3 regions of the Phyllobacterium ifriqiyense genome follow, and region 2 is predicted to be linked to each of the others. Evidence: riboswitches for the same ligand, from Rfam matches in the RefSeq annotation. Region 2 holds a riboswitch; each other region holds the start of a gene.
What was found. Region 2 has a riboswitch for cobalamin ahead of bluB (5,6-dimethylbenzimidazole synthase). Riboswitches for the same ligand answer to the same signal wherever they lie in the genome.

Region 1 (10,832 bases), 250 kb from region 2:
GACCTTGAAGCCGAACTGCGCGGCTGCCTGGATCATTTCTATATCATTATCAATGATCGATACGTCGACATCGCGAAGCAGCAGAGGTTGGCTGGAAATCTGGCCGAAACGGCCAAAGCCGATAACTAGAACCCTGCCGGTCAATCCTTCCGCTATATCAACATCCTTCAGCGCCTGCGTCTCGGCTGGCAAGATATATCGCATGCCGATAATGGCGAGAGGCGTAAGAACCATCGAGATAATGATGATTGCCGTCAGGATCGCATTGGATTCGCCATCCAGAATGCCCACTGCCGTCGCCGTGGAATAAAGCACAAAGGCAAATTCGCCGCCCTGAGCCATTACAATGGCGCGTTCCAGCGATTCGCGATGGGATGATTTCAGCATGCGAGCCACAATGTAGATCGCGATTGCTTTGACGATCATGAAGGCGGCAACGTAGAAGACCACCATTTGCCAGTTGGCGGCAACGACAGCCAGATTAAGGGACATGCCGACTGCGAGGAAGAAAAGCCCAAGCAATATACCGCGGAATGGTTCGACATCCGCCTCCAACTGATGGCGGAAGGTGGATTCAGACAGGAGTACGCCTGCAAGGAAAGCGCCCATGGCCATGGAAAGGCCGCTGACCTGCATGACAAGCGCGGCCCCCGAGCACAACCAGCAAAGCGGCAGCAGTCATAACCTCCCGGGCTCTCGTCATGGCGAGCAGGCTGAACAGGGGATTGAGCAGGTAGCGCCCCGCAATGATAAGGCCCGCGACAGCGCCAATCCCGATGCCAATATCAAGCCAACGCAATCCGCCCGCCTCGGTGGTGCTGATGGGTGCAAGAAAAGCGACCAGCGCCAGCAGCGGTACGATTGCCAGATCTTCGAAAAGCAGGATCGATACCATGCGCTGGCCTTTGGCCGAGGCAATTTCGCCGCGCTCTTCCAGCAATTGCATGACGATGGCCGTCGAGGTCAGAACAAAGCCTGCGCCTGACACGAAAGACACAGCAACGGGAAAGCCGGTTGCGCTGCCAACGCCAGTCAGCAGCAGAGCACAGACGATGACCTGTAATGCACCGAGACCGAAAATCTCATTGCGCATGCCCCAAAGTTTCGTCGGCTGCATTTCCAGTCCAATAATGAACAGAAACATGACAACGCCAAGTTCAGCCACATGCAAAATGGTTTCAGGGTCAGAAAAGAAGCCAAGACCAAAGGGACCGATGACCAGTCCGGCGGCAAGATAGCCAAGCACCGATCCTAGCCCGAGCCTCTTGAACAGGGGGACAGCGACCACGCCTGCACCCAGCAGGACGACAACACTTAATAGATCGGGGCCACTTGCTTCAGTTGCCATTGTCTCTCCTGCGATGCGCAATTGCTCTGATTTTCACAGGTAAAGCGGTGGTGCCCAGCAGGCAAGCTAAAATGGACGAGATGTCCTCTACAATAATTTGAAGATTACAGCTTCCAGATCCGCTTGGCGTTTTGCGAGAAAAGTTTTGCCTTCTCATCCTCGCTACAGCCGGCAACAAGCGCATGCGTGGCAGCAACCCATGTGGCGAGGCCTCCACCCAACGTACATACCGGCCAGTCGCTTCCCCAAACCAGGCGATCAAAACCAAAACTGGCAATGACGTGGTTCACATAAGGGGCCAAAGTCTCAACATTCCAGGTCTGCGCATCGGCATAGGCAACCACGCCGGATATCTTCGCCGTAACATTGGCGCGCTTTGCGATTTCGGTGATGCCTGCCTGCCATGGCTTGAATGCCCCGCCCTTGATATCGGGTACGCCGCAATGATCAAGAATGAACTGAACGTCGGGGGCAAGGTCGGCAAGGGTGATCGCTTTTTCGATCTGTTTGGGCAGAACGCACAGGTCAAAAGATAGCCCCGTGCCTCCAAGCTTCTTTAAATTCTCGCGAAATAATGGCTGCGCAGAAAGCTCGTCGGGCATGACGTGGAGAACGCGCCGAAAGCCCTTGACCAGTGGATTTGCGAGTTGCCGCTCAAGAAAGGCAGAAAAAGCCTCATCTTCCGGGCGGCAGGAAGAGATCGCCCCCGCAATCAAGTTTCCTTCGCGTGCGGATAATTTGGCGACGTTGGTCGTTTCGCTCTCAATATCAGAGGCTGCGACGTCAACTTCCATATGCAATGCGCGGGTAATGCCGACGCGAAGTGCTTGCTGGGCATATTCTTCGTAGAGGAAATCACGGTTCAGCGCTTCCACACTGGATAGCCAAGGATAGGACAAGACGGATTGGTCAATGAGGTGCAGGTGCGTATCAATCAATTCACTGGCCATTATTTGATTTCTCCAATCAGGCCTTACCTACGTCGGCGCCGGAAAGTTCCGACAGTTTTTTCGCTGTCGCAACTATCATCTGACAGACCTGATCAACGCTAGGTGCTTCAGGAACATTAAGGACCTGAATATAGGGGCAGGTGATTGCAGCAATCGCGCGCCCATCCGGCCCGAGCACTGGAGCAGAAACGTTGAAAACCCCTCCCGTCTGGGCACTGGGCATGACCTCGTAGCCGCGTTCGCGTATCATATTCAGCCGATCACGATAGTCGTCCGGTTGTGAATTATCATCAACGTGGCGTTCATACTCGGCGATCATCAGGCTACGCTCTTCAGGCGAACGGAATGCCATCAATACATGACCGGAGCCGGTATTGAGCAAACTCATATGCGAGCCGACCCGAATTGAGATTCCCCAATATTCAGGCGCTTCCTGCTGGGCAACGACCACGACTGCCCCGCGATCAAACACGCATAAATGATTTGCCTGCTTCGATTGAACCGCAAGATCGCGCATCAAGGGCGTTGCGTAAGCCGCCAACCGCCGAACAGGGGCGTGGAGCTGTGCAAGGCCGAAAAGCTTGAGCGTCAATGAATAGCGATCGCCTTCGAGCCTGGTTACATAGCCTCGGCGCACCAAGCGATCCAGCATCCGGTAAAACTCGTTGGGGCTGCGGCCAAGGCGCTTGGCTATCTCCGCCTGTGTTACGCCGCCATCAATGCCGGCAAGCAGCTCCAATATATCAAGACCTTTGTCGAGTGCGGGCGCGCGATAGCGGTCACTGTCGTCTTCATCAGTCATATGCGAATACCCCCTGGAGCGCTTCTGCAATCTTTGAATCGCCTGCGCCCTGACTGTTTATTTTAGCGCAATTCCGAATAGAAAACCGGTTCCCATTTTCCTGGAATTCCTCTCATCTAGGCTTATACGAAGAACATGAGCAGATGGAAGCGGTTTCATCGCTTGACGATATGTGGCGCAAATGTTTGTATATGAATGAAGTTCCCATATATGGGTATATAATATATAAGGGCAATATACAAAGCCCGACGGGAGGATAATTTGGCTAAGATCCAGCGCGTGGAACTGCGGATGGTTGACCTGCCGCCAAAGGTGCTGCGGACGGATGCAATTCAGAGTTTTGTCAGCCAGGAAACGCCAATCGTTACAATTACCGATAGCGATGGCGCTGTGGGCACGGGTTATAGTTATACGATCGGAACGGGCGGATCGTCGGTAATGCGACTTCTTTCCGATCATCTGGCACCCAGACTGCTTGGCAAGGATGCAGACCAGATCGAAGCCATCTGGCATGATCTTGAATTTGCTACACATGCAACCACCATCGGCGCAATTACTGCGATTGCGCTTGCAGCCATTGACATCGCTCTGTGGGATTTACGGGCCAAGAAGCAGAATCTGCCTTTATGGAAACTTGCTGGCGGCGCAAAGGATCGCTGCCCGCTTTATACAACTGAAGGTGGCTGGCTGCATATTGAAAAGCAGGCTCTGGTCGATGACGCGCTGCAAGCCAAGGCAAAGGGTTTTAAAGGTGCCAAGGTCAAGATCGGCCGTCCGCATGGATCGGAAGATCTTGATCGCCTGTCGGCCGTTCGCGCTGCCGTCGGTTCCGGATTTGAGATCATGACGGATGCAAATCAGGGTTTTTCACTTGATGAAGCCATTCGGCGCTCGCACGTGTTGCGGGATATTGATCTGGCGTGGCTGGAAGAGCCGCTGCCAGCGGATGATATTGATGGGCATGTGCGCCTGTCAGCTTCTACACAAACGCCCGTGGCGGTTGGAGAATCGCTCTATTCGATCCGGCATTTCCGCGAATATATGCAAAAGGGAGCCTGCTCCATCGTTCAGGTCGATGTTGGCCGTATTGGCGGGATCACTCCCTGGCTGAAAGTGGCTCACGCAGCAGAAGCCTTCAATATTCCCGTATGTCCACACTTCCTGATGGAACTCCATGTCAGTCTGACATGCGCGGTTCAGAACGGCAAATATGTTGAGTATATTCCCCAGCTTGATGATCTGACCAAGACTCAAATGCGGATCGAGAATGGCTATGCTTTGGCACCGATGGAACCAGGTATCGGAATTGACTGGGACTGGGATGCCGTCAAAGCGCGCAGCGTGGAAGAGTTCACCACTGAAATTCGCGTTTGATGGCTGACTTAACGAGAAATGATTGCCCTGTTCAGGGCTGAAGTGCATGACTGGCATCATAAGATGCCCAATGGAGATATGAGATGACAGGCAAGCTTGAAGGCAAACGCGTTCTTATCACGGCAGCTGGACAAGGCATCGGTCGGGCTTCGGTGCTGGCTTTCGCACGCGAAGGTGCAATCGTGCACGCAACCGATATCAATCAGCAACTGCTCGATGCTTTGCCGAAGGAAGCCAATATCAAGCCGCGCAAGCTCGACGTGCTCAAGGCAGAAGAAGTGACGCAGGTCATTGGCGAAATCGGCGCTATCGATGTGCTGTTTAATTGCGCTGGTTTTGTCCATGGCGGTTCAATTCTCGATATGCCGGACGCCGATCTGGATTTTGCACTTGATCTCAATGTCCGCGCCATGATCCGCACGATCAGGGCGGTACTACCGGGTATGATCGAACGTAAGGACGGTGCTATCGTCAATATGTCTTCAGTCGCCAGCAGCGTGAAAGGTGTCCCGAACCGTTTTGCCTATGGCGTAACCAAGGCTGCCGTATTGGGAATAACCAAATCGGTAGCTGCGGATTATATTACGCAGGGTATTCGCTGCAATGCGATCTGCCCCGGCACGGTGGAAAGTCCTTCGCTTGAGCAACGCATGCGCGCTGGTGGCGACTATGACGCCACGCGGGCGGCATTTATCGCGCGCCAGCCCATGGGGCGTCTGGGCCTCCCGGAAGAAATCGCTGACCTTGCCGTCTATCTTGCTGGTGCTACCTACACCACGGGACAGGCCTACAATATTGATGGCGGCTGGACAGTTTAGGAAAGACCATGACCCTCATCACTGATCTTCGCGTTTTCGATATCCGTTTCCCGACCTCGCAAAGTCTGGACGGATCGGATGCCATGAATCCTGACCCGGACTATTCGGCTGCCTATGTGGTGCTGGATACGGATGCAGGGCTTTCCGGCCACGGCCTTACCTTTACCATCGGGCGCGGCAATGAGATCTGCTGCCTTGCCATTGAGGCCATGAAACACCTTGTTATCGGCCTTGAACTTGATTGGATAAAGGAAAACCCGGGCAGATTCTGGCATTTTATCACCGGTGACAGCCAGTTACGCTGGATCGGCCCTGATAAGGGTGCAATGCATCTGGCCACAGGCGCGGTAGTGAACGCCGTTTGGGATTTGCTGGCCAAGGAAGCGAAGAAGCCTGTCTGGCAACTGGTCGGTGAAATGACGCCGGAAGAGATCGTCAAAATCGTGGACTTCCGCTATCTTACGGACGTGCTGACGCCTGAAGAGACGCTGGAAATTCTGCGTAGAGCAGAGGTTGGTAAGAAAGAGCGTATTGAAACGCTAAAAGCAGATGGGTATCCCTGCTATACGACATCGGCAGGCTGGCTGGGCTATTCCGATGAAAAGCTCCGTCGCCTTTGTCAGGAGGCCGTGGATGCGGGCTTCAACCACATTAAGATGAAAGTCGGCCGCGATCTCGAAGATGATATCCGACGTCTTACCATCGCGCGCGAAGTGATCGGCCCTGACCGCATTCTCATGATCGATGCCAATCAGGTCTGGGAAGTGAATGAAGCCATTGATTGGGTGAACAAGCTTGCCTTCGTCAAGCCGTTCTTCATTGAAGAGCCAACGAGCCCCGACGACGTTGCGGGCCATCGCAAAATTCGGCAGGCTATCCATCCGGTGAAAGTCGCGACCGGTGAGATGTGTCAGAACCGCATCATGTTCAAACAGTTCATCGCCGAAGGCGCTATCGATGTCGTGCAGATCGATAGTTGCCGCATGGGTGGACTGAACGAAGTGCTGGCGGTGCTGCTTATCGCCGCAAAGTATGAGCTGCCAGTCTGGCCGCATGCGGGCGGTGTTGGTCTGTGTGAATATGTCCAGCATCTGTCAATGATTGATTATATCGCCGTTTCAGGGACGAAAGAGGGCAGGGTTATCGAATATGTCGATCATCTGCACGAGCATTTTGTTGATCCCTGCAACATTCAGGATGCAGCCTATATGCCGCCCTCACTGCCGGGCTTTTCAATTGAGATGAAACCGGAATCGATCAAGCAGTATTTGCATCACGGTCTTTAGAGCCTTTTCGCCTGGTAAATGAACCATCGCCGTCTCTCGCGATGTTCATTGCTGACATGGAAGGGGTATTCTGCCGCCATTCTGACGTGCCGGAGTGGCGGCATTTTCTGTTTTTTCGGTCGTGTCGTCTTGTGTAAATGCGATGTCGTTTCCGCACCTATTCTTTTTATCATCCGGATGCTTTTATCAGGCTACTTGAGGTGCCGCTTTCTAGGGAAGGTGGAGAATTGGGAAGCCGGTTTAATCCCGGCGCTGCCCCCGCAACGGTAATGGAGTGAAACGCGGCAAAATAGCCACTGGAGCATGGTTCCGGGAAGGCGCCGTGAGGCTCGCAAGAGCAACTCCAGAGCCCGGAAACCAGCCGCAAGCGATAACACCGACTGATCGCGGTGGGCGATCAAGGAGCATTGTTTTGTATGGGCAGCCATACGGACGGTCTTCTCCGTCACCACCAGTCAGTTCTTTCGCAAATGAGATGGCGAGGACACGACATGGACGCACATAGTGAACTACTCCGGAACCTGAAACACCGGAAACCTGGTTATGGCCTTGAGCAGGCTTTCTACAATGATCCAGAGTATTTCCGGTTGGATATGGAAAATATCTTCTACCGCGACTGGCTGTTTATCGGTCATGATTGCGAAGTGGCGCGACCGGGCAATTATTTTACCGTGCAGATTGGCGATTATCCGGTCGTTATCGTCCGGGACCGCGAGAAGAAAATACGCGCGTTTCATAATTCATGCCGCCATCGCGGGTCGCGCGTTTGTGCTTCTGAACGGGGCACCTCGGCGAAGCTTGTTTGCCCCTATCATCAGTGGACTTATGAACTGGATGGCCGTCTATTGTTCGCACGCCAGATGGGCGACGACTTCGATGCCAGCCAGCACAGCCTGAAGACGGTGCATTGCGAAAGCGTTGGCGGCTATATCTTCATCTGCCTTGCGCCGATTGCGCCGGATTTTGCCGCTACGCGTGCCATGATCGATCCTTATCTTGCACCGCATCGCCTCAGCGAAACCAAAGTCGCCTTTCAAAGCTCGATCGTGGAGAAGGGTAATTGGAAGCTGGTGTGGGAAAACAACCGCGAATGCTATCATTGCGCCGCCAATCATCCGGAACTCTGTAAGACGTTTCCTGAAGCACCAAGCGTGACTGGCATACAAGGCTCAAAGGATGATCCGGAAATCGTGGCGCATTGGGACAAATGCGAAGCCGCAGGTCTGCCGAGCGTGTTCCGTATCGATGAGAATGGCCAGTACCGCGCGACACGCGTGCCGCTGCTTCACGAAGCCGAGAGCTATACCATGTCGGGCAAACGTGCTGTGGCGCGTCAGCTTAGCGATGATGTGAATGCACGGCAGATCGGTTCGCTATTGCTCTATCATTATCCGACGACGTGGAATCACATTCTGGGGGATCATGCCCTTTCTTTCCGCGTTCTCCCGCTTAGCCCGACCGAAACCCAGGTCACGACCAAGTGGCTGGTGCACAAGGACGCGGTGGAAGGCGTCGATTACACCATTGAGGAACTCACGCATGTCTGGCTCGAAACCAATGATCAGGACCGCCAGATCGTTGAAGAAAATGCTTTTGGCATTCGCTCTCCTGCCTATGAGCCGGGCCCTTATTCGGTAGAGCATGAAGGCGGTGTTCTGCAATTCCTTGAATGGTATTCCAACACGATGGAAACGCGCCTTTCCGGCGACAAGCGACTGAGCAAGGTAGCGTAGTGAATATGGGCATTCCTCAAAAGTACCCGCATCTCGATCAGATGCAGCCATGGAACGACCGGCTGCATCTGCTGGAGTGCCTGTCTGTCATTGAGGAAGCGCCCAATGTGAAGACATTCACATTTCGTTCCGACAATCAAAACTGGTTCCGGTATGAGCCCGGCCAGTTCATGACGTTTGAATTGGGTACGCAACCGGATGCGGTCCTGCGTACCTACACACTCTCTTCCAGCCCCTCGCGGCCATTTACGATTGCAATCACGGTCAAAGCGCAGGATGGCAGCATTGGCACCCGCTGGATGCTGGACCACCTCACGCCGGGCGCGCGGCTGAAAGCATTTGGGCCGCTGGGTGACTTTTCAATCTCAAAACATCCCGGCGAAAAATATCTGTTTATTTCTGCCGGATCAGGCATCACGCCTATGATGTCAATGACGCGCTGGATGCAGGATTGTGCACCACAAAGCGATATTAGTTTTGTCAGTTGCGCACGCCGCCCGAGCGATATAATTTTTCGGAAGGAACTCGAATATCTGACCAGTTGCATGCCAAATCTCAAATTGTCCTTTCTGATCAAGGAACATGAAATGGGGCAGCTCTGGACGGGTATCAGAGGCAGGCTCGAAGCGCCGAAGCTTTCGCTATTGTCGCCCGACTTCAAGGAACGGACGATTTTCTGCTGCGGTCCTGACGGATTCATGCGCGATGTTCGGGCCATGCTGGAAGAGTCCGGCTTCGATATGGCCAATTACCATCAGGAAAGCTTCGGTTCCGCCGCCGAACCTGTGCTTCCGGTAATGGACGATATTTCTACGGAGGTGTCTGAAACTGCCGCGATCGTCACTTTCTCCATGGCCGGCAAGGATGTGCACTGCGTCGCAGGCGATACAATCCTCAAGGCTGCCCGTGGTGCTGGCATTCGAATTGCCGCGGCCTGTGAATCCGGATTGTGCGGCACCTGCAAGGTCATGAAAATTTCCGGCAATGTCGATATGAACCATAATGGCGGGATTCTCGACGAGGAAATTGATGAAGGCTATATCCTGGCCTGTTGTTCCAAACCGTTGGGCAATGTCGAAGTGGAAGCCTAGAGCAAATTTTGCTCCAGCTCCCAAGCGCATTTTCGTGTTGTCGATCTCAATCCCCTTGCTTTTCCCGATGCATTGCTTGACGAAGCTCGTGTATTGCCAGAGGCCGAGATTCGCATAGAGCAGGCTGGCTCAAAGCGGTGGGGAGGAATCCAAAATGGCTGCACCAATTTTTGCTATCAATCATATCGCTACTCCTTATCTTCGCCCTGCCGCGTTTTTTCAGTTGGCGGTGGCGCTTGGCTTGCGCGATGTTGAGATTCGTAATGACCTTGGCGGCAATGCGATTATTGACGGCACAGCTGCAACTGAAATGAAGGCGCTATCGAAAGCAGCCGGCGTGCGCATTGCCACGATCAATGCCTTGCAGCGCTTTAACGAGTGGACTCCGGAACGTGAGCACGAGGCTATTGAGCTTGCGGATTATGCGCGAGACGCTGGCGCAGCGGCACTTGTTCTGGTTCCTGTCAATGATGGCACGGGTCAGGAAGAGGGTGAGCGGGAGACTAATTTGCGAAAGGCGCTGACGGCGCTAAGGCCCATTCTTGAGAGCCGCGGGCTGTTGGGTTTTGTCGAACCGCTGGGCTTTGAAATTTGCTCGCTTCGTTCAAAGGGCGAGGCGGCGCATGCCATTGAGGCTATCGGGGGTAAGGCTTGTTTCAAGCTTGTCCATGACACTTTCCATCATCATCTTGCCGGAGAGCCAGAATTTTTTCCGGATTTGACAGGGCTCGTCCATATTTCCGGCGTGACGGATCCTCATGTGAGCATTGATGATATGCGTGATCCGCACAGGGTTCTGGTCGATGAGAATGATCGCCTTGGCAATGTCGATCAGATCCGCGCACTTTTGAATCAGGGCTACAAGGGCTTGTTTTCATTTGAGCCTTTTGCAGAAGAAGTCCAGAAAATGGCTGACCCGGCACGTGCCATTTCTGCCAGTATGGCATGGATTAATACCCGATTGGGCTGAACGCCGCTTCGCTCTAAAGGCCTATATCCCATGGCGTCCCGCTTTCTGATAAGGTAGGTGCGACTATTGTTGGGAGAATGGCGATGTTCCTGCAAACGATTGACGATGAAAGCGCGACGGACGAAGTGGCCGAAATTTATGCCAGGCACAAAGCCCAGCTTGGCTTCGTCATGGACGCGACGCGCTGCTTTACGGCGCGCCCTGGTCTTTTGCCCGCCTATACAGATTTCATGGATAAAATACGGGCAGGCTTTTCGCTCGGCATGCGAGAATGGCGGCTGATCACGCTCATTGCGGCAAAGTACATCCCTTCGACCTATTGCTCGCATGTTTATGCGAAACAACTGATCGGCGACCTTGGGTCAAAGGAAATGGTACTCGCTGTCCATAGCGATTTTCGAACTGCCGGGCTTTCTGCTGCGGATGTGGAAATGCTGGCCTATGCGGAAAAGATTACGCA
Region 2 (10,832 bases):
CGGTGTTTCCACCTCGACAAATGTATCGGGGTAGAAACCGTTAAACCGGGTACGCAACGACAGAGAATAGGCACCGATATTGCCAATCTCGATCCAGTCGCCGGTATCCACGGTTTCCGGCAGCCAGAATGGGCGGGACAAAATATCAACGGAATCGCAAGTTGCCCCGCAAACACGGAAAGGCACAATCGTTTCAGGATTGCCATTGCGATGTTTCTTGGCAGGGTCTGGGATAAACCGGGCTGGCAAAGTGATTTTTCCAGTCCAGGAATCCGAAAGCGATGCCCAGATACCATCATTGATGTAAAGCCGTCTGCCTTTGCGCAGAAGCACTCGAACAATCAGCGAAAAGGCCCGCGCAACAATAACCCGTCCGGGTTCGGCAACCAGCGGCAAATCCCCAAAGCCATATTCGTTGATGTCACCGCGCAATCGCGACATTAATTGCCCGAGCGAGGGCATTTCGACCTGTTTGCGCTTGGGATCATGACCATACTCAGCAGGAAAACCACCGCCGACATCAAGCCCGGCCAGTGTCACGCCAGCGCGATTTCGGACCCAATCGGCAGCGCGCAATGCGCGTTCGTAGGTATCGGGATCTTCAATCTGACTGCCAACATGGAAGCAAAGGCCGACTTTGTAGCCAATTTTTTCTGAACGCTGCAGCAATTCCACGGCATGGGCCGGAGCAGCACCGAATTTCTTTGAAAGCTCGTATGCTGCATGTCCCTTTGTCTGCAACCGAATGTAGAGAGTTATGCTGCCCGGATCGATATCCAAAGCCCGCACAATGCGGGTCACCTTGGCGATCTCATCTTCATGGTCTACGGCAAGGATACGTATCCCGTAGGTTTCAAGCGCCAGACGGATGTCCGATTGCGCTTTGATCGGATGCATGTAGAGCATATGCGCATTGGGCGCCACTTTTCGAACAGCCGCGAATTCTCCCGGCGAGGCTACATCAAACGTGTTGATACCGTTACGGGCGAGTGTTTCCAGTACCAGGTTTTCACCATTGGTTTTAACCGCATACGCGGTCTCGCCCGGAAACATCTTCATGAAGTTATGAGCGTCTTCGATGAGGACCTGAGGCCTGAAGCAATAAACCGGTTGATCCGGGCGCAATTCAAGCGCTGCATCACGGGCGGTGGCGAATCGTTGCATCTGTGTGTCTCGCGTCATTCCAGACTCTTAGCAAGGGAAAGTGACGGATGAAAGTCGCGACTTGTTGCAAGAATCGGGTGGCGACTCGCCATAAAATGGCTAAGGATTTGCAATCTGCTTACCATGAAAGGGTAATTGCCGTGTCCGTAGCTGATGCCAAAGTGCCGCCGCCCCTTTCCATGTCCGGATTTGTCTGGCTGCAATTGCTGTTGCTAGGTGCTATTTGGGGTGGGTCATTCTTCTTCGCGCGCATCGCTGTACAAGTCGTTCCACCCCTCACGCTGGTGTTGTTTCGCGTTGTCATAGCAGCCCTGGCGCTGCATATTTATCTTGCAAGCCGCGGTGTTAATTTCTGGGACTATCGTCGCCACGCGCTCGGTTTTGCCGGACTCGGCCTGTTGAACAATGTCATTCCCTTTTCTTTGCTTTTCATCGGGCAAACAGCGCTAGGTGCTGGTCTTGCCTCTATCTTCAATGCAACGACCCCTATCTGGACGGTCATATTGGCGACCATACTGACCGCCGACGAAAAGGTCACGGCAGCCAAGCTTGCCGGCATTTTCATGGGTATCGTGGGTATTGTGGTCATGATCGGGCCTGGAATTTTGACTGGCCTTGGCGGGCCGCTATGGGCCGAGCTTGCTGTCATAACCGCAACTATATCCTACGCCTTCGCGAGCATCCTAGCCAAACGCTTTAAAGGCATCCCGCCAACAGTAACGGCAACCGGACAGATGACAGCATCCACTCTTATCATGGTCCCTGTCGTACTCCTCCATGACGGCATGCCGCATTTGGATGGGATTAGCCTGGGCGTCTGGTCCGCCATTCTCGGATTGGGGCTGCTATCGACAGCTTTCGCCTATATCCTGTTCTTTTCAATCGTGAAAGCTTCGGGAGCAACCAATGCCTCCCTCGTCACCCTGATTGTTCCGGTCAGCGCCGTTTTACTTGGAACAATTTTTCTTAGCGAGAAACTGGCGGTGCAAGACATTGCCGGAATGGCCCTCATCGCTTTGGGTCTGCTGATCATTGATGGCCGTATTCTAGCGCTTTCCAGAAAGCCGAATAGATAGAATTGTCATAAAATTTCTGTAGTTAGCCCGAAACTCCAAGGCTTAATCCTGTTCGAAATGTGGCAAAGCAACACGCTAACGAGAACTGCGATAATTTTATCGCACTGCAAAATTTTACCGCCAGCAAAGAATTTTTTCGATTTTTTCGACATTTTCAAACGTTTAAATACGTTTAGTTTCAAAAACTTATCGTTGCTGTAGAAAAAATTTCTACACTCTTTGTCATCGTTCGGTAATATTTGGGCTTTTTCTGTGGCGAATTTGCGCTATGTTATGGGGGTTAACTGCAGGAGACAAGCGATGGGACTAACTCGATCGATGAATGTCCTTATGATCTGTGCAGCGTTCGCATTTATTGGTGCAATGGTCGTAGGACTGATACCTTGAATTGAAATATGAGCGCTACGGATATGGTCTCTGACCGTTAAGTGAGTGAAACAAAAGAAACGGCCCGGTTATAGCAACCGGGCCGTTTCACTTTTAACAAGCTGTTATCAAGCTGCTGCACCGGCCAGATTGGATTGGAGTGCTACAGCTTCCGGACGAATACCAATGAGATGACAGATCGCAAAGGCGAGATCAGCCCTGTTCATCGTGTAAAAATGGAAATCCTGCACGCCACGTTCGACCAGATCAAGAACCTGTTCCGCTGCGACGGCTGAAGCTACCAGAGCATGAGTCTGCTCGTCATTCTGCAATCCATCAAACCGCTCTGCCAGCCATGTAGGTATGTGAGTACCAGCTTTGGAGCAGAAATTGGTAACCTGGGTGAAATTATGGATTGGAAGTATACCAGGCAAAATCGGAATATAGATTCCGGCACGACGCACCTTTTCAACATAGCGCTCATATTGGTCGTTCTCGAAAAAGAACTGCGTGATGGCACGCGTCGCGCCATTATCGACCTTGCGCTTCAACATATCGATGTCGGTAGCAAAATCCGGGCTCTCGGGATGCTTTTCGGGATATGCAGAAACCGAAATATCGAAGTCAGCGAAAGCTTTCAATCCAGCGACAAGTTCGGCACCGTTTTCATACCCACCCGGCGTCGGTTTGTAATGAGCACCTACGCCGCTTGCCGGATCGCCGCGCAAGGCGACAAAGCGATTGACACCCATGGCGGCAAATTCGCGGATTACCGTGTCCACCTCTTCCTTCGTGGCATCAACACAGGTCAAATGTGCCGCTGCATTCACATCGGTTTCGGTTAAGATGCGCTTGATCGTGCGGGCTGTGCGTTCACGAGTGGAGCCACCTGCCCCATATGTCACAGAGACAAATTCGGGATTAAGCGGAGCCAGACGCGTTACAGTCTCCCAGAGACGCTCTTCCATCACCTCGGTCTTTGGCGGGAAGAACTCGAATGAAACCTTGATATTGCTACCAAGATCGGCACGGCGGGATTGGCGGAAAAAACTCATTAGACACTCTCCGTAACGCGGGAGGTTGAAACAGGATCGGCAATTAGCAAGCGTGGGTCGCGTGCCAGCCACAATTTAACAGTCAGTTTGTCTTTATCTTTTGGTTGTAATTCCATGCTCTGTTCCAGCGTCAGTCCGGCTTCCGTCAGCCAGTCTTTAATCTGTCCGTCATGAAAACCGAGGCGCAAATGGGCATGTCTGTCGCGTAGAAATTCAAGTTCGTGTGGAGCAAAATCGACGATCAACATTCGGCCGGAAGGACGCAAGGCACGCGCAGCTTCACGAATGGCCTCGGCCGGATTATCAAGGAAGTGCAAGACCTGATGGATTGTCACCAGATCGAAAGACTCTCTGTCTACCGGCAAGGAATAGACGTCACCTTGACGGACTTGCGCGTTGGCAATGCCGGACTTCTCAAGATTTGACCGGGCAATCGTCAACATGTCGCGATTGATATCGATACCGACACCGCGCAAGTAGAGCGGAGCAAAGAGCTCAAGCAGGCGCCCGGTACCCGTACCGACGTCGAGCATCGCTTGAAACGGTCTTGCACCTATGATCTTGGTAAGGGCCTCTTCCACAGCGCCGTCTGGAACATGCAACGAGCGGATAGCATCCCAGCTTGAAGCATTCGCGCTAAAATAGGCAGCCGCACGTTCACGGCGCTGAAGCTTCACAGAGGAAAGACGTTCAAGGTCACGCTCCAGCAGGGGATCAGAACAATCCAGGCGATCTAGCAGGGAACGGGCAATATCTCCCACAATCAATGATTCCGCCAAACGGAAATAGGCCCAGGAGCCTTCCTGATAGCGGTTGATAAGACTTGCTTCAAAGAGCAATTTCAGATGTCGTGACACTCGCGGCTGAGATTGTCCTAAAATGGATGTGAGGTCGGAAACGGTTAGATCACCACGCGACAACAAAGCAAGAATGCGTAGCCGACTAGGCTCAGCTGCCGCTTTCAACGTATCAACCATCAGGTCGAGATTAAGATTGTGCCGGTCCATAACCAATCCTCAAAAGATATAAAGATATGTTTATGTCATGACGCGACGATTGGCAAGAGGTTTTTGCCATTGACGACAATTTCTGCCGCGTCTGAAATAGGCGCCAGAATCAAATTAGAAAGACATCAATGAGTGCAGGAACGAACCGTCAGCGTTCAATCAACAAAGCGCTGACCTTGCTTTTACCCGCCGTTCCCTACTCCGATTCGGAACCAATACGCGCGGCCGCAGGTGCGCCCCATATGAAGACCTTGCCGCCGCCGATTGCCGTATGGTTGGCCGCTATTGCCCATGTGCGGCATCAACATACAGACTATGATGCGCTGCGCGACGAAGGCTATGACAAAGAGTCCGCTCGTTTCTTCGTGCTTGATGCGATTAATCGCAAACTGACGGAATGGCGGGCGACACGTCTTCTGGATCCGGATGAGGAAGATCCGAGCTGAGCTGGCCCCAGCCTTCTTCAAAAATAAGGTCCTGTAATTGGATTCTTTTGCGCCAGCCCTTTTTTTCCAGCTCCGGTGCATCAAAAAGCTCGTCGACATAGCCCAGGCATAGATAGGCAACAATCTCAACGTGATCCGGAATACCTAATATTTGGCGCATGTCATTGTCGTGATAGATGCTCACCCAGCCAACGCCAATACCTTCAGCACGGGCAGCAAGCCACAAATTTTGGACTGCACAAACGGTGCTATAGACATCCATCTGGCGGTTGTGGGTGCGACCGAGCACGACCGTTCCACCGCGTGTCCGGTCGCAGGTGATGCATAAATTGACCGGCGCTTTAAGGATGCCTTCCAATTTGAGAGAGGCATACAGCGCCCGGCGTTCATCTTGAAACAGGGCCTTGGCTTCCTCGTTGGCTTTGGCGAAAGCGCGGTGCACTTGCCTCTTGCGGGCCATATCGCGAATTGTGATGAAGTTCCAAGGCTGCATGAAGCCTACAGATGGAGCATGGTGCGCCGCATCGAGCAATCGCATCAAAACATCATAGGCGATCGGTTTTGACAAAAACTGATCGCGGACGTCTCGCCGGGTATAAATCGCCTTATAAACGGCCGCACGCTCATCGTCAGTAAAATCACCCGCTGGAACCGGACTATCAAAAGCTTCGTGCATTGTTTGCTCCTAACAACGCTTGAGGCCCTCGCCGCCGTCCGCGCAGCTTGGGCTATGGGGTCCGGCCGGTCTTCTGACTTGGGTTCAGCTGAACCGTGCGCCTTCCTGTGGCCTCTCGGCCACCGTGGCATAATGCACGGTCCTTCCCCTTACAGCGCTGGGCACGTGCCGGATTTTCACCGGCTTCCCGATTCTCCGCAATCGTCTAAATTGCTGGCACCGGACCTGTTTTCTATTCGCCATGAAAAGGCACTTGGCGCAAGCCTTAGACCCTGTAAATCCACTGTTCGGGAATACGAATATCAACTTTTTCACCGGCGCGTATGATCCCGGGCTTTTCAACCCAAGCGACGATACCCCGCGAGCGCTTGGACACGCGTACAAAATCCAATGCAGTGGTGGTTTCGTCAGGAGTACCCGCATGCGATGCAATAGAACGACCAGCAATCTTGCAGGGCGCATTCTGCCCATCGACTTTCAACGTCACGCCACCTTCAAAAAACATCAGCGATCTGGGTGGTAGCATCGAAAGGGATGGAATACCGGAAATCACCGTGTTTCCACCGATCCATTCAGCTTTCAGCTGAGGCAAGCCCATGCCTGCTGCGATCTCGTCAAGCTCGTCGGCACTCAGAATGGAAAGGTGGCGTTCGTTGCGCATCTCGGTGCCACGCGGATACCAAGGCTCACGTCCGCCAGAGCGACGCGTCTGACCCGCGTGAAAGTCACCGACAATACCGTCAAAAGTCAGTTCCAGTGAATCTGTTGGAGAAGTGACAAAATCCCTGTCGAGTGCCTCAAATAGCCCGATCACACGACCACTGACCTTACGCGAAGGGACTATTTCGTCACGATTACCGAACAGGTCAGTCATCATTTGCTTCAAAGAGTTCCCTGCTTTAGAAAAGCGGCAAATTATCTGGCGATTACACCAGCAAAGACAACGGGGAACCTTGCGGTTCCCCATCTATATTTAGCGTGTCAGAGGCTTGTAGCTTGGACGCTTTGGATTGACGCTATCGGGACCGAGACGACGAATCTTGTCGTTTTCATAATCTTCGAAATTGCCTTCAAACCATTCGACATGGCTATCGCCTTCGAAAGCCAGGATATGCGTCGCGAGACGGTCAAGGAACATGCGATCATGGCTGATGATCACAGCGCAACCTGCATATTTTTCCAAGGCATCTTCAAGTGCTGCCAAGGTTTCCGTGTCTAGATCGTTTGTCGGTTCGTCGAGGAGCAAAACATTGCCACCGGACTGAAGCATCTTGGCCAGATGCACGCGGTTACGCTGACCACCAGAAAGATTTCCAACTTTCTGCTGCTGGTCGGTACCCTTGAAGTTGAATGCTGAAACATAAGCGCGGGAGTTCATCTCATGCTTGCCAAGCTTGATGATGTCAGTTCCGCCGGAAATTTCTTCCCAGACATTCTTGTCGGCTTTCAGGTGATCGCGACTCTGATCGACATATCCGAGGTTAACAGTCTCGCCGACGCGAATAGTGCCGGAATCCGGCTTTTCCTGACCGGTGATCATCTTGAACAGAGTGGTTTTACCCGCACCGTTCGGACCAATAATGCCAACAATACCGCCGGGTGGCAGTTTGAAAGTCAGGTTTTCGATCAGCACACGATCACCGAAAGACTTGGTGAGATTTTCGGCTTCGATAACCACCTGACCCAGCCGTTCACCCGCCGGTATCAGAATCTGGGCATCGCCGGGGCGCTGGTCGTTAGCGGCATCAACGAGCGCATCATAGGCCTTGATACGTGCCTTCGATTTTGCCTGACGTGCTTTCGGGCTGGCGGAAATCCACTCGCGTTCGCGCTCGAGAGCTTTCTGACGGGAGTCATCTTCACGGCCTTCCTGCAGCATGCGCTTGGACTTGGCACCAAGATAGGCAGAGTAATTGCCTTCATAAGCAATGCCGCGCCCACGGTCGAGTTCGAGAATCCAGCCGGTCACATTGTCTAGGAAGTAGCGATCATGCGTAATCAGAAGCACGGAGCCCTTATATTCGCGCAGATGTTTTTCAAGCCAGGCGGTCGTTTCAGCGTCCAAATGGTTGGTCGGTTCGTCGAGCAGAAGAAGGTCAGGCTGTGACAGGAGCAAGCGGCACAAAGCAACACGGCGGCGCTCACCACCGGAAAGATTGGTTACTTCGCTGTCGCCGGGTGGGCAACGAAGTGCTTCCATCGCCATCTCAACTTGCGATTCAAGGTCCCAGAGGTTTTGAGAATCGATGACATCCTGTAACTTGGCGCCTTCATCGGCGGTCTCGTCGGAGTAATTCATCATCAATTCATTGTAGCGATCGAGAATGGCCTTCTTGTCGGCAACGCCATCCATGACATTGCCCATAACGTCCTTGGCTGGATCCAAATAAGGTTCCTGCGCCAGATAGCCAACGGTAGCGCCATCCGCCAACCAAGCCTCGCCTGTATATTCCTTATCCAGACCAGCCATGATTTTCAGAACTGTAGACTTACCGGCGCCATTTGGACCCAGAATACCAATCTTGGCGTCTGGGTAGAAGGACAAGTTGATATTCTCAAGAACCTTCTTGGTTCCATATGCCTTGTTCAGGCCGGACATGTGATAGATGAATTGGCGTGCCATAACGCGCGTCACTCCGATGCTCGGGATTTCTTTTGAATGAATTTGCGCCGTATGTAGGCGAAAGCCTCAGCCGTGGCAATGGATGCCCATGATTTTCGGACTTCGCCAAACGAGCGAAACCGGGCGCGGATATTTCCGTCACCCGGTTTCCCCTCTGGTGCCGCAACAGGAAGCGTCCTCTTCTCCCAGTAGCGGCCATGTAAACTAACTAGACGAAATACGTTTCGTCATTGCGACAACATCATCCGATTCGCGATTACACCGAAAAATTGCAATGCCCGCGAAACTCATATGCTTCTGGTTTAAAGTTCTGCGGCAAGTTTAATGGGTTTGCAAGGGGTTTTGCAAAATAAAATTGCACACCAAATCGCCTGACTAATAATTGAGCACAATAGTCCAAAATTAAGAATAGTTTGTAGATTGTTTTCCACATTGACTAATTTTACGGCACCCTCTCAACTGGGCTTCTCGCAAAGAGGTTGCCATGAGTTTTGATGATACCGACGTTTTGACCACCAGTACTGGTGCAGCCCTTGCAATACGACACATGCCCGCAAAGGGTCAGGTTCGCGGGATCATTCAAATAAATCACGGAGTGGCCGAGCATTCTTTGCGTTACAAACGTTTTGCAGGATTTCTGAGCGAGCATGGTTTTCACATTTATGCACATGATCATCGGGGGCATGGCCTGACGAGAGCACAAGACGCACCGGCGGGACGCTTTGCTGCAAAAGATGGAATGGACGCCGTGTTGCGCGATGTTGATGCGGTCAACAATGAAGCGCGCCTACGCTATCCGGATTTACCCCTGATCATTTTCGGGCACTCCCTCGGCGGACTTGTCGCGCTTAATTACGTTTTCAAACATCAAGAAAAAGTGGATGCGGCTGCAGTCTGGAACGCAAATTTTTCGGCCGGAATGTTGGGAAGGTTCGCCCAATGCCTATTACTGGCTGAACGTATGTTTTTAGGTTCTGATGTCCCAAGCATGCTGTTGCCAAAACTTACATTTCAGGAATGGAATCGCAGTGTAGCCAATCCGCGAACGGATTTTGACTGGCTCTCGCGGGATTCTGCTGAGGTCGATTTGTACGTGAAGGATCCCCTTTGCGGCTGGAGCCCTACTGTGAGCATGTGGCGTGATACATTCGATTTGGTATTCACCGGAGCAAAGGATAGCTTGTTGAGTAAATTGCGTCGCAACCTACCCTTCAACCTCGTTGGCGGTGCCAAAGATCCGGCGACAGCACAAGGCACTTCCGTCAATCATCTGGACCATAGAATGCGCAAGCTCGGCTTTATAGACGTTACGACCAAAATATATCCCGATACGCGCCATGAGGGCCTTAACGAAATCAACCGTGAACTCATCATGAGCGAATTTGCCAATTGGGCCATCCGCACAGCGTCAAAGGCAAGCCGATGATTGCTGAGCAAGCGGCAGCCCCGCTTAAAGGCATACGCGTTATTGAACTAGCCCGAGTGCTGGCTGGTCCATGGGCCGGACAGGTTCTCGCTGATCTTGGAGCCGATGTCATAAAGGTGGAAAATCCCTCCGGCGGCGACGAGACACGCGGCTGGGGGCCCCCTTTCATCACCAGCGCAGAAGGCGAGAACCTTTCCGCAGCGTATTTTCACTCTTGCAACCGAGGCAAGCGCTCCATCACGGTTGATTTTACAACCGCTGAGGGACAAGAAACCGTAAAAGCGCTCTGCCGAACAGCTGATGTTGTGCTTGAGAATTTCAAGGTGGGCGGACTGGCAAAATACGGACTGGATTACGCCAGCCTAAGCACTGAGAACCCGAGACTAGTCTACTGCTCAATAACAGGTTTCGGCCAGACCGGCCCATATGCATCGCAGGCTGGTTATGACTTTATCATTCAGGGAATGTCCGGCCTGATGTCGGTGACGGGCGACCCTGATGGCCAGCCTCAAAAAGTAGGTTTGGCAGTCGCGGATGTATTTACCGGACTCTATTCGGTCATTGCCATTCAGGCAGCCCTTGCCCATGCCGCTAAGACCGGTCAAGGTCAAATGGTGGATATGGCGCTGTTCGATGTCCAGTCAGCTGTTATGGCCAATCAGGCAATGAATTTTCTGGCTACGGGGAAAAGCCCGAACCGTATGGGCAATGCACACCCGAATATCTCCCCTTATGAGGTTGTTCCCACATCTGACGGACACCTGATCCTTGCCGTCGGCAATGATGGGCAATTCGCCAGATTCTGTTCAATCATCGAGCATCCGGAATGGGCGAGCGATGAGCGGTTTCTCACAAACCGATCCAGACTTGAAAATCGCACGATACTAACAACGCTCATCAGCACGGAAACCTCAAAAAGAACCCGGGCTGAGCTGCTGAACGCCTGTGCCAAAAATGCGGTGCCAGCGGGACCGATCAACAAGATTGGTGAGA
Region 3 (10,832 bases), 3.0 Mb from region 2:
TGAACGCGATGAGCGGCTCTGCACGTCACTCTTGACCCCGGCAAGTTGAGCTTCGTCAATAAGATCGGTCTTATTCAGAACAATAAGATCGGCGGCGCGAATTTGATCCTCGAACAGCTCTTCCAGCGGGCTGTCGTGATCAAGTGACTCGTCCTGCTCGCGCTGAGCATCAACCTTATCGTGATCATCTGCAAAACGGCCTTCCGACACGGCGGCAGCATCAATAACGGTAACAACGCCATCAACGGTTACCTGTGTCTTGATTTCCGGCCAGTTAAAAGCGGCAACCAGCGGCTGTGGAAGAGCAAGACCGGACGTTTCAATGACAATGTGATCAAAGCGATCAGGTCGATCCAGAAGCTTGGTCATGGTGGGAATGAAATCATCGGCCACGGTGCAGCAAATGCAGCCATTGTTAAGTTCGATCATATCTTCGTCGCGGCACGCTTCGATACCGCAGCCTTTGAGCAAATTCCCGTCAACGCCAAGATCACCAAATTCGTTGATGATCAGCGCGATGCGCTTGCCATTGGCATTTTCGAGCAGATTTCGGATCATGGTAGTCTTGCCCGAACCGAGAAAGCCAGTGATGACCGTTGCCGGAATCTTGTGACCCTGCATTTTGTTATCCCTTCATTTTGAGCGGCAGTCCTGCTGCCACGAAATAGACTTTTGCCGCAGCGGCAGCCACGGCTTGATGCAATCGGCCTGCGTGATCACGAAACTCACGCGCCATGCGGTTTTCCGGTACTATTCCTAGACCAACCTCATTGGAAACCAGAACAATGGCACCCGCGAGATGGCTCAGTGTGTTTATCAGACGTGTTATTTCGGCATCGATATCACGTTCGGCCATCATTAAATTGGTCAGCCACAGTGTAAGGCAATCGACCAGGATTGCCTTTTCGACACCAGCAAGACTTTCCAGTTTTCCGGCCAGATCAATTGGTTCTTCAACTGTAATCCATCGGGATCCGCGCCGCGCTCTATGATGCCCAATTCGCTCGGACATTTCATCATCCCACGCTCTGCCGGTGGCAAGATAAATAGCATCCCGCCCGGATGATTCGATCAGACCTTCGGCAAAGGACGATTTGCCGGAACGCGCGCCTCCAAGAATAAAGGTAATTTCGCGTTCCAGCGGTTGCATTACTGCTCAAGCTCCGATGAAGCATAATTCTGAATTGCCCAGCCCAGTGCAGTACCAAGTACAACCCAGAAGAAGAGATTGGTTGCCAGTGCTGAGACGGCAAACTCTGAGGCAAGTGTCGGAGGCACCGCTGATGTCAGATCTTCTGCTTCCGGTGCGCCATAAATATGGGGAGCGACAATCAATATAACACCAAGAAGCTTAGCCCAAATCTGCTCACGCAGTACGATCAGATAGACGCCGCCCGCCGTCAGAATGACAGTTATCAGCCACCAGGTCTGCCGCATGGCCAGATCGGCTGCAGGCATAGCAGGCAATTCAGGGGCAAGGCTGAACGCCGGTGCAAAATTGAAGATGAAAAATCCTGCAAGCCCCCAATAGATTCCGTTCTGAAGGGTAATGCGACGACCGAGGAAAAGCGCCGCAGCACCAGTGATCAACGCAAAGCCTGCTCCAGCCACCAGATTGATCAACAACGTATTACCGAGACGTCCAAATGGCAGTTCGGGACCCGCCTCTTCCGCATGTTCGTGCGGAGTAACCGCCGCAGGTGCAGATTCGCTCGCAGAGGCAGGCGTATCATGGGAATGACCTCCGCCACCCGCACTTTCATACTCTTCCGCATGCAATATGAGCGGTACATTTTTTACATACATGGCCGGTGTTAGAATTATTCCGGCAAACAGACCGGCTATGATTGTAGCCAGCAAATATTTGACCAACATGGAGTCCACTCCCCAATTCCAAAAGCGAGACGCCGGGCACCTGCAAAGGCCCCGGACCAAACAAACCATCATTATTTCAATGCTTAAGGGTCGATAGCTGAATCAGCATTTCAGCTTTCAAAGACTCAATGGCAAGGAAATCCATATGAATGGCGGGTGTCGTGTGCTGTGTCATGCAGCGTTTCAGAATGTGAAAGACCGACGCCATAAATAATGAACACGCCGAGAAGCAATGACACAACAGCCGTCGTCAGACGCGATGCGAGTGGGAGAGAAATCGTATTAGAAGTACGAACAGTAGCCATAACAACCTCCGTGCAGGGCCAGAAGGGAAAATCCCCCTCGGTTTTGGGCACTATTACCCTGTGATTGGCAGGTCTCCTGGCTCGCGGGTCGCAAGATAAATGCCGCCTTCCCGGTTTCCCAGTGACTGCCGTCCGCTTTCGCGTTCAGCATGGCATATACCCTAACCGCTCTACAGTCGCGGGGTCGGCTGCGGTGGGGTCGCCCTAATGGGTACGACCGTCGCATTCCCTTTTGATCCCTGGCCTTTGGCCAATGCGGGAACCAATCATCTGCTGAACGTTATTCACCAAGCGCTCTAAAAGTCAAACGAATCTGCGACACCTTGATCGCTGCCTACGCCGTCAGACACGTTTAAGCGCAAACAATGCCTCGATATCCAGAACTGACTCCAATTGCGCTGCAATGGAGTCGAGCGCCGCATCTACACCAGCGTGATAATCGAGAACGCCAGCAGATATTCCCATGGACTTTAAAAGTGCTGCCCGGAATGCGTCCGCGTTGAAAAGCCCGTGCATATAGGTACCGAATACTTTGCCGTCAGCGGATATTGCACCATCCGCTATGCCATCAATATTCACGGCTGGCCGGATGCAATCGGGGCCAGTCGTTCGACCAAGGTGAATCTCATAGCCCTTCAACGGTATGTCAAACTGCAATGAACGGGCTTGGACATTGCGCACGGTCTTCTCCGGCTCCATAACTGTATCGATATCGAGATAACCAAGACCTCTAATTTCCCTGATATTTCCTTCAATCCCTTGGGGATCAGATACTGTTTTACCCAGCATCTGGAAGCCGCCACAAATGCCGATAATATGACCACCTCTGCGTCTGTGCTGATCAAGATCGTGGTCCCAGCCATTTTCACGGAACCGTTGAAGGTCACCAATGGTGGATTTGGAGCCCGGAATAATGACCAAACCTGCATCTGCAGGGATTCGCTCGCCACTTTTGATCATGACGACCTCGACTTGCGGTTCAGCTATTAGCGGATCGAAATCATCAAAATTGGCAATGCGATCAAGCACTGGAACGGCAATTTTCAACGCCCGCCCATCACCTTTGACCAGCCGTTCCAATACAACCGAGTCTTCCGCCGGAAGACGGGAGGCATCTTTCAACCAAGGGACAACCCCGAAGGACGGCCAGCCCGTAAATTGTGTGATAGATTTCAAACCGTCATCGAAAAGCGAAATGTCGCCACGAAACTTGTTGATCAGATAACCGGAAATCATATCCCGATCTTCAGGCGAAAGAATTGCGTGCGTGCCGACAATCGACGCTATCACCCCGCCTCGATCAATATCGCCAACCAGAACCACAGGCACATTGGCTTTGACGGCAAAGCCCATATTGGCGATGTCCCCTGATCGCAGATTGATTTCTGCGGGCGATCCAGCTCCTTCAACGATGACTATGTCCGCATCGGCACGAACGATATCCCACGACTCCATAACCGCATTCAGCAATCCCGCCTTGTATTGCTGATAATCCTTGCCCTTCGCCTGTCCCCAAACTTTACCCTGGACAATGATTTGGCTGCCCGTTTCTGACTGAGGCTTCAGCAATACCGGATTCATGTGAACCGACGAGGGCACGCCACAAGCCAGCGCTTGCAACCATTGCGCCCGGCCAATCTCACCACCATCATCGCTAACAGCAGCATTGTTCGACATGTTTTGCGGCTTGAATGGAAAAACCCTCAAACCGCGATTGCGCGCCAGACGGCACAATCCCGCCACCAAAACGGATTTGCCAACGTCAGAGCCAGTTCCTTGCAACATGATTGCGTGTGTCATGGGCTTTGAGTAGCGGATATGTCTTTCTCTTCCTAGTCCCATGCAAGCCGTTGCGCGCTTACGCGCATCCGATAGAGTGACCGGTAGCAATATTCGGGAGGAACTATAATGGATGCAGTCGTTGATGCGGCGGCCGGTCAATTTGAACTCAATGATGATCAACTGGCAATTCAGGATATGGCACGCGCTTTTGCGGCTGATCGGGTAGCACCGAAGGCACTCGCTTGGGACCGCGACAAGCATTTTCCCGCCGATGTCATTCGCGAGACAGGTCCGCTGGGCATGGGTGGCATTTATGTGCGCGAGGATGTTGGCGGATCGGGTTTGAAACGGCTTGATGCCGTGCTGATATTTGAAGCTCTTTCAATGGCCTGCCCTGCCTTCTCAGCATTTATATCAATTCACAATATGTCGACATGGATGATCGACCTGTTCGGAACACAAGCTCAACGACAAGAATTTGTGCCCAAGTTGACGTCTATGGAGTGGCTGGGCAGCTATTGCCTGACGGAACCGAACTCCGGTTCCGATGCGGCGGCGTTGAAAACTACAGCTGTTCTGGATGGCGATCATTACGTTTTAAATGGTGCTAAACAATTCATATCCGGCGCAGGCGATAGCGATATTTATGTCACCATGGTGCGCACCGGCGAATCCGGACCAAAGGGCATTTCCGCACTGATCATTCCCAAGGATGCTCCGGGCCTGTCATTTGGCGCAAATGAATTCAAGATGGGTTGGAATGCCCAGTCCACCCGCACAGTTTTATTCGATAATTGCCGGGTTCCTGTAGCAAATCGGCTTGGTGCTGAGGGTGATGGATTTAAAATAGCCATGGGAGGGCTTGATGGTGGCCGTCTGAATATCGCGGCGTGCTCCTTGGGTGGAGCTCAATCGGCACTCGACAAAGCGGTTGCTTATGCTTCCGAGCGCAAAGCATTCGGTAAGGCCATCAATCAGTTTCAGGCATTGCAGTTCAAGCTTGCTGACATGGAGACGGATCTTTCAGCCGCGCGAATGCTGCTCTACACAGCTGCCTCAAAACTCGATGCGAAGGCCCATGACGCGTCCAAGTGGTCAGCCATGGCAAAGCGTTTTGTAACCGATAAAGGCTTTGATATCGCCAATGACGCGCTTCAAATCCATGGTGGCTACGGCTATTTGCATGATTACGGCGTTGAAAAAATCGTTCGTGACCTGCGCGTCCATCAGATATTGGAAGGCACCAATGAGATTATGCGGGTGATCATCGCGCGGCATATGATCAAAAACTAAAACAAGATATTCAGGGAGAGTGCTGCGATGACAATAATCGCCTTTATCGGCCTAGGACATATGGGCAACCCCATGGCCGCCAATCTGGTCAAAGCTGGACATACAGTTCTCGGTTTTGATCTTTTGCCAGACAATTTGGCTGTTGCCACGGCCAACGGCGTGACAGTAGCCTCAAGCGCAGAGTTCGCTGTTGCTGATGCAGATGTGGTCATCACCATGCTGCCAGCCGGGAAACACGTTCTCTCAGTCTACGAATCCGTGACAAAAGCAGCAAAACAGAATGCGCTGTTTATCGATTCATCGACGATTGACGTCGATTCTGCGCGCAAAGCACATGAGATCGCCCACAAGAATGGGCTGCTTTCCGTTGACGCGCCTGTTTCCGGCGGTATCGGCGGCGCGGCGGCTGGCACTTTGACTTTTATGGTTGGAGGTAGTGCCGAAGCATTTTCCAAAGCCGAGTCAGTCTTGAAACACATGGGCGCAAAAATTGTCCATTGCGGTGATGCCGGGAACGGTCAAGCGGCAAAAATCTGTAACAATATGATCCTCGGCATTTCCATGATCGGCGTTAGCGAGGCTTTCACATTGGCGGAAAAGCTGGGACTTTCCCATCAGGCACTTTTCGATGTCGCCTCCACCTCCTCCGGTCAATGCTGGTCGCTAACGACCTACTGTCCCGTTCCAGGGCCGGTTGCCACATCCCCCGCCAATAATGATTACAAACCGGGATTTGCCGCTGCGTTGATGCTAAAGGATTTGAAGCTTGCACAGGACGCTGCGAAAAGTGTAGGCGCTGCGACACCACTTGGCTCGCATGCTGAAGCCATCTATGCGGAATTTGGTGCCGCGGGAAATGAAGGCTCGGACTTTTCAGCCATCATCAATCATCTTCGCACAACTCAGCGCAAAGATTGACCTCACATATGCGGAAATTCGCAAAATTTAGGTTTAATTAAGTTCTCGATAACCTGGCGGTAAGGATGTCCGGTTAAAACTTTAGGGGTGAGTAGATCAAGACCCTGCTCACCGCTCCGGATCAGGTATTGCGTACCGGGGTTGGATCTCCTGCCGAATTTATCAATCGACAGATACCACATCTATTTTGGCAAAAACCGCGCTGCTTTGTAATGAGCAGAGCGGTTTTTTGTTATTCGCACCAAAGCCTAATTCGAATGACAAAAAGCCGTCACCCGGCGAGGCAACGGCTTCATGCAAGTCAATGACAATTAGCCTGCCGAACGTGTCCAGATGAATGACAGAGCTGACACAACGCCGCTCTTGGCATTGGTGCGCGGTGTATCGCGCTTTTCAGTTGCATTCCACGCTATGTGGACGCCGTTATTCCGATTGAAAATGTAAAGCATTTCTGCACCTCGAAGAGAAACTGTTGTTGCACTCCAAATGCGCTTATTGCTTAAAGTTTGATCACGGTAATTCGTCATACCTTGTCGCATTTACGTTAGTAGCCACGTCAAAAATGCATGGCACCCATGAAAGTTCGCGTTAACTGCGCTCCCCTGCGGGCGTTTTCAACAGAAAAACCTCCGGACGGCGCATGGCGCTAACAGGAAAGTCGAGAACTGCCCACAGTGTCTGCATTTAGCGCGCCATGTCGTTGCAGCTAAAAAACCGTAACGGGATGATATCGGCACGTACCGACATCAACTTTTGAAAGAAAATCACTGAAAGCGTTGATCTTTCATCTATTGGTTTGTTACGATGCCATTATGAGCATTGTTGTTTTGGCACCTCATTCATTTTTCCGGCGTCGTTTTATCGATAGGCCTTGTCGCGATACACCGCATTTATTCAATCAAAGCATTGCATTCTGTCGGGATAACGATGCCAAATGGCACATAAGCGAATGACTGGTAATGGCAGTACCGGGTAAATTCGCATTCGGGTGAACTGTCAAAAAAGAGTGGGAGACTAAGAACATGAAGAAGCTACTTGCTTCAACTATATTGGCAGCTGGATTATTCGGTTATGCCGGATCAGCTTCAGCAGCCGAAGATTGCGGTACGGTTACAATCGCAAACATGAACTGGCAGTCAGCCGAAGCCTTGGCCAACCTCGACAAGATAATCTTGACCGAAGGCTATGGCTGCGATGCAGAGCTTGTTGCAGGCGACACTGTGCCGACCTTTACCTCCATGATCGAAAAAGGGCAGCCTGATATCGCACCGGAAGGCTGGTTGAATGCTGTTCGCGAGCCGCTTGAAAAAGCTGTCAAAGAGAACAAGCTGGTCTATGCAGCGCCAGCCATCACTGAAGGCGGCACTGAAAGCTGGTGGGTACCCAAATATTTTGCTGATGCTCATCCGGATATCAAGACCATCGCCGACGCGATGAAGCATCCGGAATTGTTCCCCTCGCCTGAAGACCCTAAAAAGGGAGCCGTCTATAATTGCCCATCAGGCTGGGCATGCCAGATCACGACCGCTAACTTTTATAAGGCTTATGAGGGCGACAAGAATGGTTTCACACTTGTCGACACAGGCTCAGCAGCCGGTCTTGATGGCTCGATAGCGAAAGCTTACGAACGCAAAGAGCCTTGGCTTGGCTACTACTGGGGTCCGACAGCCATTCTCGGCAAATATCCGATGGTAAAGTTGGACAATGGCGTTCCATGGGATGAAAAGGAATGGAACCGCTGCAATTCCATCGCAGATTGCCCGGATCCAAAACCAAATGGTTGGCCGATTGCTGACATTTACACGATCGTCACCAAAAAATTCTCTGAACGTGCTGGACCAGCCTTTGAGTACCTGAAAAAGCGTCAGATTTCGACCGAAGAAACAAACAAGCTTCTCGCGTGGATGGTCGACAATCAAGCCACTGGCGAAGACGGTGCTAAATATTACCTGCAGAACAACGAGGCAACCTGGACGAAGTGGGTTTCCCCTGAAGCTGCCGAGAAAATCAAGGCTGCAGTTAAATAGTTGAATTGCGGCGGAGCAAGCTCCGCCGCAAGCAATCTTAATCAGGTTGGATGCCTCAGCATTCAGCCAGCAAGGTCGTATGAAAAAGCCATGCTTTTTTTGACTTTAGAAGGGGTACCAACGCATGGATTGGTTCTACTCATTCCCGAACATGAATGATGAGACGCTGCGTAATTTGAAAAAAACGATGGATGAGGGCTTTAAGGCTTTCACGCGCGAATATGGCGACATCATTGAATCATTCTTTGAGCCCCTGCAGTACTTTCTGATTCAAGCAGAACGTTTCATGACAGGCACGCCTTGGCCCATCATGGTACTGCTCATTGCAGGCATAGCCTGGCTTGCCAGCCGCAACTGGAAGATCGTGGCCGGAACAATCCTTACACTGCTTCTGATCGGCTATTTCGATATGTGGAGCGATGCGATGAAAACCATCGCAATGATCTTTGTTGGAACAGTCGTATCCATCGTCGTTGGCATCCCTATCGGCATTATCATGGCGCGATCCGACAGTTTCCAGAGGATCGTTAATCCAATACTTGACGTGATGCAGACAATGCCGAGCTTCGTATACCTGATACCGGTGGTCATGCTGCTCGGTATTGGCAAAGTTCCTGGACTTATCGCTGTGGTGATTTACGCCATCCCGCCAATGATCCGCCTGACTAATCTGGGTATCCGGCTTGTGGATAAGGACGTGTTGGAAGCTGCCGATGCATTCGGTTCATCGAGCTGGCAGCGCCTGAAAAACGTACAGATCCCCCTCGCCCTTCCAACCATCATGGCTGGCATTAATCAAACGATCATGATGGCGCTCGCCATGGTGGTCATTGCTTCAATGATTGGCGTGCAGGGACTTGGGCAACCGGTGCTGCGTTCTGTCAATGGACAGTTCTTCTCCCTTGGTCTTTTCAACGGCCTTGCCATTGTCGGCATTGCCATCATCTTCGACCGCGTTAGTCAGGCCTATGGCAAGCGTCTTCAAAAACATCAGGAGGTCGTCCATGGCTGATCAAACAATTCAAGGCGCGGGAATCAAGATCAAGAATCTTTACAAGATTTTTGGCTCGCGCGGATCTGCATATGTCGAGGCCGTAAAAAACGGCATGACCAAAACAGAGCTCAACGAGAAGCATCACCACGTGCTTGGCCTCCGCGATATCAATATCGATATGCCCGCGGGTGGAATTCAGGTCGTTATGGGTCTATCCGGCTCTGGCAAATCCACTCTCATTCGCCACATCAACCGCCTGATTGATCCAACTGCCGGTGAAGTTATCATCGATGGTACGGACGTCTGCCAGATGAACGAAAGCGATTTGCGCCAATTTCGCCGGCACAAGACTGCGATGGTTTTCCAGAAGTTCGCACTGTTGCCCCACCGCACAGTTCTTGACAACACCGTCTACGGCTTGGAAATCCAAGGCATTTCCCGCGATAAACAGGAAGAACAGGCGCGCCGTTGGATTGAACGGGTCGGCCTCAAAGGCTTTGAGGACAACTACCCGAACCAACTTTCCGGTGGTATGCAGCAACGTGTCGGGCTTGCACGTGCGCTGACAAACGATGCGCCAATCCTGCTTATGGACGAAGCATTTTCAGCACTTGATCCGCTGATCCGCATGGACATGCAGTCTGTCCTTCTGGATCTCCAAAAGGAGATCAAGAAGACCATCGTTTTCATCACGCATGATCTTGATGAAGCGCTTCGCCTGGGTGACCGTATTGCCATTTTGAGAGATGGCGAGGTTATTCAGCAAGGGACAGGACAGGACATCGTTCTTCAGCCTGCCGATGAATATATCTCCAGCTTCGTCAAGGAAGTTAATCGCGGACGCGTGATCATGGTGGACACCATTGCGACAACTACCGGCGGTCCCGCAGATGCGGGCCATGTCTCGGTTGCCAGCGGGACTACCCTGGAAGAAGCCGCCAAAACCATGACCGACGCAAACCAACAATACGCTACCGTGGTTGACGAAAATGGTAAGTCGCTGGGCGTTCTGAGCATGAATAGTCTTATTCAGGCAATGGTTACACCGATCAGTCATCTGACCGCCGCTGCTGCCGAATAATAGGCTTACAAAGGATCGCTCTGTTAAGCACAGCGCTCCTTATCAGCATCGAATGTCGTTTACTTTGCCCAAGGAGTCGCTCACGCCACGCATCCTTTTTTCACCTCTGGCGATAGTGATCCTATCGCCCTTCAAGGGTGTCATAGAGGGCATGCATTATGAGCGAACCTGCGATTGAAATCGAAAACACTGGTTCATCGCGAGATCATGGTAGACGCGGAGGCCGATCCCGCCCACGCAGCATTGAAAGCGGCGCTTTCGACCAGCCGCCCCCTCGTCAGCTTAAAATTCCCCTGACACCGACCAAAGTGGTCTCCGATGATGAGCTGGAATCGATACACAATGCTTCGCTGAGAGTCTTGCAAGAGATTGGCGTTGACGTTCTGCATGATGGCGCCCGGGACATCATGAAGCAGGCCGGTGCTGACGTGCGCCCCGGCACTGCACGCGTCCATTTCGACAGGGATATGATCCTTGAATATGTGGGACATGCGCCATCCGAATTCACACTTCACGCGCGCAATCCGGCGCATAATGTCCGTTTTGGCGGCAATAAC

Region 1: it holds a riboswitch for cobalamin, as region 2 does, so the genes downstream of both, QFZ34_RS08935 (aromatic ring-hydroxylating oxygenase subunit alpha) here and bluB (5,6-dimethylbenzimidazole synthase) in region 2, are expected to answer to the same signal.
Region 3: it holds a riboswitch for cobalamin, as region 2 does, so the genes downstream of both, QFZ34_RS22785 (CbtB domain-containing protein) here and bluB (5,6-dimethylbenzimidazole synthase) in region 2, are expected to answer to the same signal.

The regions. Positions count from the first base shown of each region.
Region 1 covers NZ_JAUSZT010000003.1:325,321-336,152, reverse strand. The annotation lists partial or broken gene QFZ34_RS08965 (monovalent cation:proton antiporter-2 (CPA2) family protein) at 1-1,348, opposite strand, end outside; gene QFZ34_RS08960 (amidohydrolase family protein) at 1,453-2,298, opposite strand; gene QFZ34_RS08955 (IclR family transcriptional regulator) at 2,315-3,100, opposite strand; gene QFZ34_RS08950 (mandelate racemase/muconate lactonizing enzyme family protein) at 3,362-4,474, shown strand; gene QFZ34_RS08945 (SDR family oxidoreductase) at 4,558-5,292, shown strand; gene QFZ34_RS08940 (L-fuconate dehydratase) at 5,301-6,578, shown strand; cobalamin riboswitch at 6,760-6,958, shown strand; gene QFZ34_RS08935 (aromatic ring-hydroxylating oxygenase subunit alpha) at 7,070-8,311, shown strand; gene QFZ34_RS08930 (FAD-binding oxidoreductase) at 8,317-9,402, shown strand; gene QFZ34_RS08925 (TIM barrel protein) at 9,557-10,372, shown strand; gene QFZ34_RS08920 (carboxymuconolactone decarboxylase family protein) at 10,456-10,832, shown strand, end outside.
Region 2 covers NZ_JAUSZT010000003.1:72,958-83,789, forward strand. The annotation lists gene QFZ34_RS07680 (alanine racemase) at 1-1,164, opposite strand, end outside; gene QFZ34_RS07685 (DMT family transporter) at 1,305-2,240, shown strand; gene metF (methylenetetrahydrofolate reductase [NAD(P)H]) at 2,735-3,661, opposite strand; gene QFZ34_RS07695 (ArsR/SmtB family transcription factor) at 3,661-4,668, opposite strand; gene QFZ34_RS07700 (DUF2293 domain-containing protein) at 4,797-5,114, shown strand; gene bluB (5,6-dimethylbenzimidazole synthase) at 5,047-5,790, opposite strand; cobalamin riboswitch at 5,837-6,029, opposite strand; gene QFZ34_RS07710 (MOSC domain-containing protein) at 6,056-6,664, opposite strand; gene ettA (energy-dependent translational throttle protein EttA) at 6,764-8,413, opposite strand; gene QFZ34_RS07720 (alpha/beta fold hydrolase) at 8,898-9,839, shown strand; gene QFZ34_RS07725 (CaiB/BaiF CoA transferase family protein) at 9,836-10,832, shown strand, end outside.
Region 3 covers NZ_JAUSZT010000003.1:3,105,313-3,116,144, forward strand. The annotation lists gene cobW (cobalamin biosynthesis protein CobW) at 1-621, opposite strand, end outside; gene cobU (bifunctional adenosylcobinamide kinase/adenosylcobinamide-phosphate guanylyltransferase) at 626-1,150, opposite strand; gene QFZ34_RS22780 (CbtA family protein) at 1,150-1,875, opposite strand; gene QFZ34_RS22785 (CbtB domain-containing protein) at 2,001-2,180, opposite strand; cobalamin riboswitch at 2,230-2,462, opposite strand; gene QFZ34_RS22790 (cobyric acid synthase) at 2,523-3,980, opposite strand; gene QFZ34_RS22795 (isobutyryl-CoA dehydrogenase) at 4,089-5,255, shown strand; gene mmsB (3-hydroxyisobutyrate dehydrogenase) at 5,283-6,173, shown strand; gene QFZ34_RS22805 (hypothetical protein) at 6,485-6,622, opposite strand; gene QFZ34_RS22810 (ABC transporter substrate-binding protein) at 7,196-8,200, shown strand; gene QFZ34_RS22815 (ABC transporter permease) at 8,325-9,212, shown strand; gene QFZ34_RS22820 (quaternary amine ABC transporter ATP-binding protein) at 9,220-10,275, shown strand; gene QFZ34_RS22825 (trimethylamine methyltransferase family protein) at 10,434-10,832, shown strand, end outside.